2 regions of the Rhodoferax sp. LS1R11 genome follow, and region 1 is predicted to be linked to the other one. Evidence: riboswitches for the same ligand, from Rfam matches in the RefSeq annotation. Region 1 holds a riboswitch; the other holds the start of a gene.
The links. Region 1 has a riboswitch for cobalamin ahead of AC097N_RS17515 (TonB-dependent receptor). Riboswitches for the same ligand answer to the same signal wherever they lie in the genome.

Region 1 (3,412 bases):
AAGGATGAGGTCCGCCTCAGCCGCGGCAGACGCCAGGCGCGTGCGGCAATCGGCCTCGCCAGTCATCCACAAGTCCATCTGGTGCACCGGCGCTCCACTGGCCAGCGTGTGCCAGTAAGGGTCCAGAAAATCCGGCCCGCATTTGAACACCCGCACCTTGCGGCCCTGGCGTGTGTGCAGCCGCGCCAAAGCCGCCGCCACGGTGGTCTTGCCCTGGCCGGAGGCGGGGGCGGCGATGAGGATGGCGGGGCAAAGCGTCATAACGTCAAAAAACTCAGAACTTGACGCGCAATGCAGCGGTGAAAGCACGCCCGGCTTCCGGGTAAATTCCATTGGTCACGCCTGCCGTGCACGTGAATGCCTGGGTGTAGTACTTGGCATCCAACAAGTTGTTCATGCCCAATGACAACTCAACATTGCGCAGTTGGTAGGCATAACGCGCATCCACTGTCGCGTAGCTGGGTATCGTGCATGCGTTGTTGTAATCCACGTGTTGGGACGAAACCCACACCACCCCGGCATTCACAGAATGCGCGGGCGCAGGACGCCAGTCTGTGCGCAATGCCAGGGTCGTACCGGCCACCAGCGGCACGTTTTTGCCGTTATGCGCGCCCTGGGTGAACTTTGCTTCACGAAGGCCGGCATTGACTTGCAAGCCCACTGTTTTGCTCAAGTCATGACGGGCTTCCAGCTCCAGGCCTTGACGCCGGGTAGGCTCAAAGTTCACATTGGCACCGAATCCGTTGAAGGAATTCACATTCGCCACAGTCGGGTCATATCCCAACTCATTGCTCAGGTTGTTCCTGTAGTAACGCAATTCAACCTGGCCGCCAGCGTATTTCCAGCGGCTACCCAACTCCACATCGCGTGACGTTTGTGGTTGCAACACTGCACCGGGCAAGGTAAAGCCCAGTTCATCAACATTAGCCAGACGATAGCTGCTGCCCACCCGGCCATAGACTGACCATTTCTCATTCAGAGGCTGGGTAATGCCCAACTCCCAGGCAGATTGGTCCTGATCGGTGCTGGCGTTGTAGGTATCGCTTTGTTTGATATTCTCGGACCGATAGCCTGCAGACAAGCGCGTACCGGAAGCAAGTGTCACCTGATCCTGAACATACAAAGCACTGCTTTTTTGCTGCGACACGGAACCAAAAGTCCCGGGCACCGTACGCTTCCAGTCTGACTGGTCATGCCCGAACGTCAACACGTTCCCAAGGCCGCCCAAGCGAGCTTCGTTTTTTGCCCGCAAGGCCAAGGTGTTGGCGTCAACGTCATAGCGGTACGTGGACACGCCACTGCTCAAGCTATCGAGGCTCTTGGTTCGTTGCCCGGCATCCAAGCCCACTTGCCATGCGCCCAATTCGGCGCTTGCAAACAATGTTTGACGGGTGTTTTTGATGGCCCCTGTTTTGGTGGGATTCGTTGTCTGCGTTGGGTTGGATTCGTATCGGGCGGCAGTCAACGAACCTGGCAATCCGCTGTCGAGCATGTCGTTGGCCTGACTGGCCCCCACACGCAACCAGTCATTGCTCCACTGCGCCTGCACCGAGTTACCCTCGACATCTGACTTGAAATTGTCACGGTGATTGTCAGCCTGGCGCTTATTAGCCGCCAGATCAAGCGAAAAACCACCCGATGCCAATGTGCCATTGGCTCGAACTTCGTTCAACCCGTAGCTGCCCGTTGCCGCATAAATTTCAGCAGAATTTTTGCGCTCTAATCCACGCCCTGCCTTGGTCGTAATCACGATCACCCCGCCGGTTGCCCCTTCGCCGTACAAGACAGAACCGCTGCCGCGCAACACTTCGATGCGCTCCACGGAATTGATCGCAATGCCTGCCAAGCGGCTACCGCTGGTATCGGCTTCATTGATTTTGATGCCGTCCACAACCACGACTTGATTGTTGCCTGCAGTCGTGCCAAAGCCGCGAAGATCCAAACCGTAGTCGCCGCCGCCGTAGAAGTCAACGCGGCCGGGAACGCCAAGCAGCTTGATCACGGCTTCGTTCACCGTAGATACGCCCGAGCGGGCAATATCGTCCTTCGTAATCACACTGACACCAAATGGCAAGGTAGCCGCTTCAGACTGAAAGCGCGTAGCTGCTACAACAACATCTTTCAGCGAGGGGGAAGTCTGACCCAGCGAGACACCAGGAAAGGCAGCAACAAGCGCGAGTGAAAAAGCGGACAGGGAATAGCGTGCATTGACACGCATGGGAAAAATACAGGTTTTCATGGAAATGAACAATCAACAAAAGCCGTCACCGTCGTCCCCGACAGCGCATTGGCGTCACGATTGAACGCAAGCGTGCAATCACCTTGTTGGCCGGTATCCGGGCTGGTGGAACAACCTCCATCGCCTTCCCAAACGCTTGTTCAAAACGTTCAGTGGCTGTGATGGAAGCAGAATCCGAAGATTCGTCCACTTACCGTTGCGGGGGCAGCGCAGGTTAGGTTTGCTGTTGCCAGCAGCACCCTCCTGCTTCCCGTTGAACTGCGGCGTGTGAACCACACCGCGAGCACCAACGTACGTATTTTACAGCCGGTTGCTGTCGCAAACCCTACAATGCTAGCCCTATGTCGAACCAATCCCAAATCGACCAAATCGCCGATCGTGTGGAGCGCCTGCTCGTCCGTTATGAAGAGTTGCAGCGCACCAACGCGCTGCTCAACACCCAGGTCGAAGCCATCACCCAAGAGCGCGACTCACTCAAATCCCGACTCGGTGCCGCCCGTGCGCGCGTTGACGCGCTGCTTGAACGCTTGCCGGAAGCGACCATTGACAGTATGAAAAAAGGCTCGGCATGAAGCAACTCGAAGTTCAAATCATGGGGCAAAGCTATTTGCTTGGCTGCCCCGACGGCGGTGACTCTCGCCTGCTGGAAGCCGTTGAACGTGTGGACACAGCCATGTGCAAGATCCGCGACGGTGGCAAGGTGAAGGCGCGTGACCGCATCGCCGTGCTGGCAGCCCTCAACCTGGCTTTTGACGTGGCCGACAAAAGTGCGACATCTACAGCAACCACAAGCTCAACTCGCCCGGCCAGCCAGGAATCGACAACAATCCACCGCGATTCGGATACCCATGGTGATTTACTGCTGACATCACTCCTGGAGCGGCTTGATGTTGCGCTCGGCGATGACGGCCGCCTCATTTGATTTTCAAGGTTTTTGTTTCTTTGTCGCGCCTTCTCGCTCTACAATATTCTCTGTCTGCAGTGCACGCCGGGCTTTATATTTCTTGAACCAATGCTCTTTGAGCCCGGGCTTGGAACATCGCTGGTCAAGCGTGACCATCTCGCGTTAGATGGACCCAATGTCCAGCTGACCTCGCCCACCTGAACCCCGGTTCAGGATGCCGGTCCGGTGGCACTTGCAGACACCTACCTTCTTCCCCCTATGACTATTGA
Region 2 (3,412 bases), on a different contig from region 1:
GAGCAAGACAATGATGGTCTTGGCTCCGTATTGGACGGCCGTTGCCAGCTCTTGTCCATTCATCAAGAAGTCGCCGTCTCCTGCAATGGTGAAGGCCAGTCGCCCGGTCGTGATAGCCGCAGCAATACCCGCGGGCACGCCGTAACCCATGGCGCCGTTGGTCGGTGCAAGTTGCGTCTTGAAGCCTTTGACCAACCCGTGATGTTGATAAAACCGATGCATCCAGCTCGCAAAATTGCCCGCACCGTTGGTCAACACGGCGTCCTCCGGCAGATGTTTTTGCAAGGTCGCAACAAGGGCTGGCATGTCAATATCACCCGGCAAGACCTGCGGCACGAGGTTGGCCTGATAGTCATCCTGACAAGCTTGTGTCCACGCCTCCCATGCCACAGCCACAGGCGCCGACAACACTTCAAGAGAACGGGCTGCCGCGTTCATGGTGGCATTGATGGCGAGGTCCGCCTGATACACCCGGTTGAGCTCTTCAGCACTGGCATGAATGTGCACCAGCTTTTGCTTCGGCCGCGGCGCTGTCAGCAAGGTGTAGCCACCCGTTGTCATTTCCCCCAAACGCGGGCCAATCGCAATGACCAGATCACTGTCCTTGATGCGCTGTGCAATCCTGGGATTCAAGCCGATGCCCACATCGCCCGCATACTGCGGATGAAAGTTGTCAAACGTGTCCTGAAAGCGAAAGGCATTGCCCACCGGCAGCTTCCAGTTCTCGGCAAAGCGCTGCAGGGCCTGCGCGGCCTGGACCGTCCATCCGCCCCCCCCGGCGATCACAAACGGTCGCTCTGATTTCAATAGCATCTCCCGCAAGGTGCGCAAGGACCCCGGGTCACTCCAGGCTTCAACAGCTGCAACTCGCGGCAGGGCTTGTGGCCATTCGCTGGTGGATGGATGCGCAACCACAGGCTGCGCCAACATGTCTTCGGGCAGCACCAAAACCACCGGTCCAGGCCGTCCGTTCATCGCGGTTGCGAAGGCGCGCGCCACGTATTCGGGAATGCGGTGTGCGTGGTCAATTCGTTCTACACGTTTGGCAAAACCTTTGGTGCTGGGCCCGAAGAAGCTCTGGTAGTCCACCTCCTGAAAGGCTTCCCGATCACGCGTATCGCTGGCTACATCGCCCACAAAAAGCACCATGGGTGTTGAGTCCTGAAATGCAGTATGAACACCGATCGAAGCATTGGTTGCACCCGGTCCGCGGGTGACAAAACAGACCCCCGGTCGTCCGGTCAGCTTGCCGTGCGCCTCGGCCATGAAAGCAGCGCCGCCTTCCTGGCGATTGATGATGAAGCGAATGTCGTCACGGTGAAGGTGAAAGCCATCCAGCACAGCCAGATAGCTCTCACCAGGCACACCAAACGCATGGGTAACGCCTTGGGCGACAAGGCATTCGACCAGAAGATGGCCCGCAATTTTTGAAGAATCTTTTTGAGTCATGTCAGCTATTTTGCCCTTGCAACCCGGCCCATGCTGACGACCGGCAAGTCACATCACATTCTGACCATCCCAATTTCACTGCTACACTTTCAGCACGTTATCAGGTGTCTTGCAGGCTTGGGTCTGCAGGATTAAACGGGAAGTCGGTGCGCAGAGGTTTGTCATGAACCCCCGCAATGCCGACGCTGCCCTCGCAACGGTAAACGAGTCAAAGCCAGACCAATCACCACTGTGCACATGCATGGGAAGGTGGTCTAGCAAAGGAGCTGACGCTTCTTAACTCGTGAGCCCGGAGACCGGCCTGGTTTTTTGAGCGTGATCTTGCGATGGGCAAGGGTCAGCGGGCCATGTTTTACAGCGTTCTCTCGGGCATTGATGTCCTAGACCTGCGTTGTTTCGAAACTTTGGCTCTCTTCCCTGTTCCCCTTCCTTTCGCAAGCTCACGCCTGTTGTTCAGTCACGCGATGGGCGTGGAAGGGATGCGATGTTGAATCAACGCTTGAAAGTGTTGGGCCCATGAGCACGGGCACCGTTTGGTTTGTGGGTGCAGGCCCAGGCGACCCCGACCTGATCACGGTCAAGGGACGTGACCTGATTGCGCGCGCTGGCGCTATTTTGTTCGCAGGCTCCCTCGTGAACGCCGCGGCTACGCGCTGGGCACCCCAAGGGTGCACCATTGCGGACTCCAAGGACATGACGCTGGAGCAAATGGCCGCCTGGTTGATTGCGCAAGCCCGCCTGCACGACACGGTGATCCGCTTGCAAACGGGGGACCCAACCCTGTATGGCGCCCTGATTGAGGTGGTGCAACCGCTGGATGCTGCATGTGTGCCGATACAGGTGGTACCGGGTGTGTCTTCGGCCATGGCTTCAGCCGCAGCCGCCGTTGAAAGCCTGACCCTGCCCGAAGTCACACAAACCATGATCTTCACCCGGGTAGAAGGCCGCACGCCCATGCCCGAGGGCGAATCACTGGAGGCCCTCGCGGCACACCACAGCACGCTGTGCATTTTTCTGAGCATCACGCTGCTGGGCCGCGTAACCCAAGCCCTGACCGCCGCAGGATGGGCCAATGACGCGCCGATGGTGGTGGTGCACAAGGCAAGTTGGCCAGGCGAAGAGAAAATTATTCGAGGCACCGTGGCCACGATCCAAGCTTTGTGTCGCGAGGCCAAGATCGTCAGCCAGTCCATGATCATCGCCAGCCCGACGCTGGGTGCCCGCCACTGGGCAACGCTGGCCAAGTCCAAGCTGTACGACTCCAGCTTTACCCACCGGTTTCGCCATGCAAGCGCGGTCCCTGCGGAGGACGCCCACCCTTACTCGCCCTATTCACCTCTCACTCCCACCGAAATCTCGGAGATACCATGACAACAGACACCATTCTTCTTGTGGGCCACGGCTCACGCGAAAAATCAGGCAACGATGAGATTGAAGCATTCGCACAGCAGTGGCGCCTGCGCCAGCCGAACTGGCGCATTGAAATCTGCTTCATCGAATTTTCAGAAACCACCATGAGCGAAGGCCTGCGCCGGGCCGCCACGGACGCACAACGGGTGATGGTGGTACCACTGATTCTGAACGCGGCAGGGCATGTCAAGATGGACATCCCCCAAGCCATTGACGGTGCGCGGCTCAAGTTTCCGGGCGTGCAGTTTGTGTACGCACCGCACCTCACCGCCTGTGATCACATTCTCTCGATTGTCAAACGTCGTCTCAAAGGAGCCATGCAGGCGCTCGACATGCCAGACCCCACGACCACCGGCATTGTCCTTTTGGGACGTGGTTCATCTGACCGGCAGGCCAATGGTGAGATGGCCAAAATGGCCCGCTGGGTGATGGAAGAGACGGACCACGAACTGGTGGATCTGGCCTTCACAGGCATCACCTACCCCCGCCTCGAAAAAGCAGTTCAACGGCAAAGCCTGTTGGGCATGACGCAAGTCGTGGTGTTGCCCTACTA

Region 2: linked by a shared signal. The riboswitch ahead of cobM (precorrin-4 C(11)-methyltransferase) and the one ahead of AC097N_RS17515 (TonB-dependent receptor) in region 1 are both predicted to bind cobalamin.

What each region holds. Positions count from the first base shown of each region.
Region 1 covers NZ_JBWMAW010000017.1:12,875-16,286, reverse strand. The annotation lists gene AC097N_RS17520 (cobyrinate a,c-diamide synthase) at 1-261, opposite strand, end outside; gene AC097N_RS17515 (TonB-dependent receptor) at 275-2,239, opposite strand; cobalamin riboswitch at 2,311-2,545, opposite strand; gene AC097N_RS17510 (DUF904 domain-containing protein) at 2,581-2,811, shown strand; gene AC097N_RS17505 (cell division protein ZapA) at 2,808-3,161, shown strand; RNA gene ssrS (6S RNA) at 3,210-3,388, shown strand; gene AC097N_RS17495 (sulfite exporter TauE/SafE family protein) at 3,402-3,412, shown strand, end outside.
Region 2 covers NZ_JBWMAW010000015.1:73,559-76,970, forward strand. The annotation lists gene AC097N_RS16735 (thiamine pyrophosphate-binding protein) at 1-1,449, opposite strand, end outside; cobalamin riboswitch at 1,535-1,768, shown strand; gene cobM (precorrin-4 C(11)-methyltransferase) at 1,966-2,820, shown strand; gene AC097N_RS16745 (sirohydrochlorin chelatase) at 2,817-3,412, shown strand, end outside.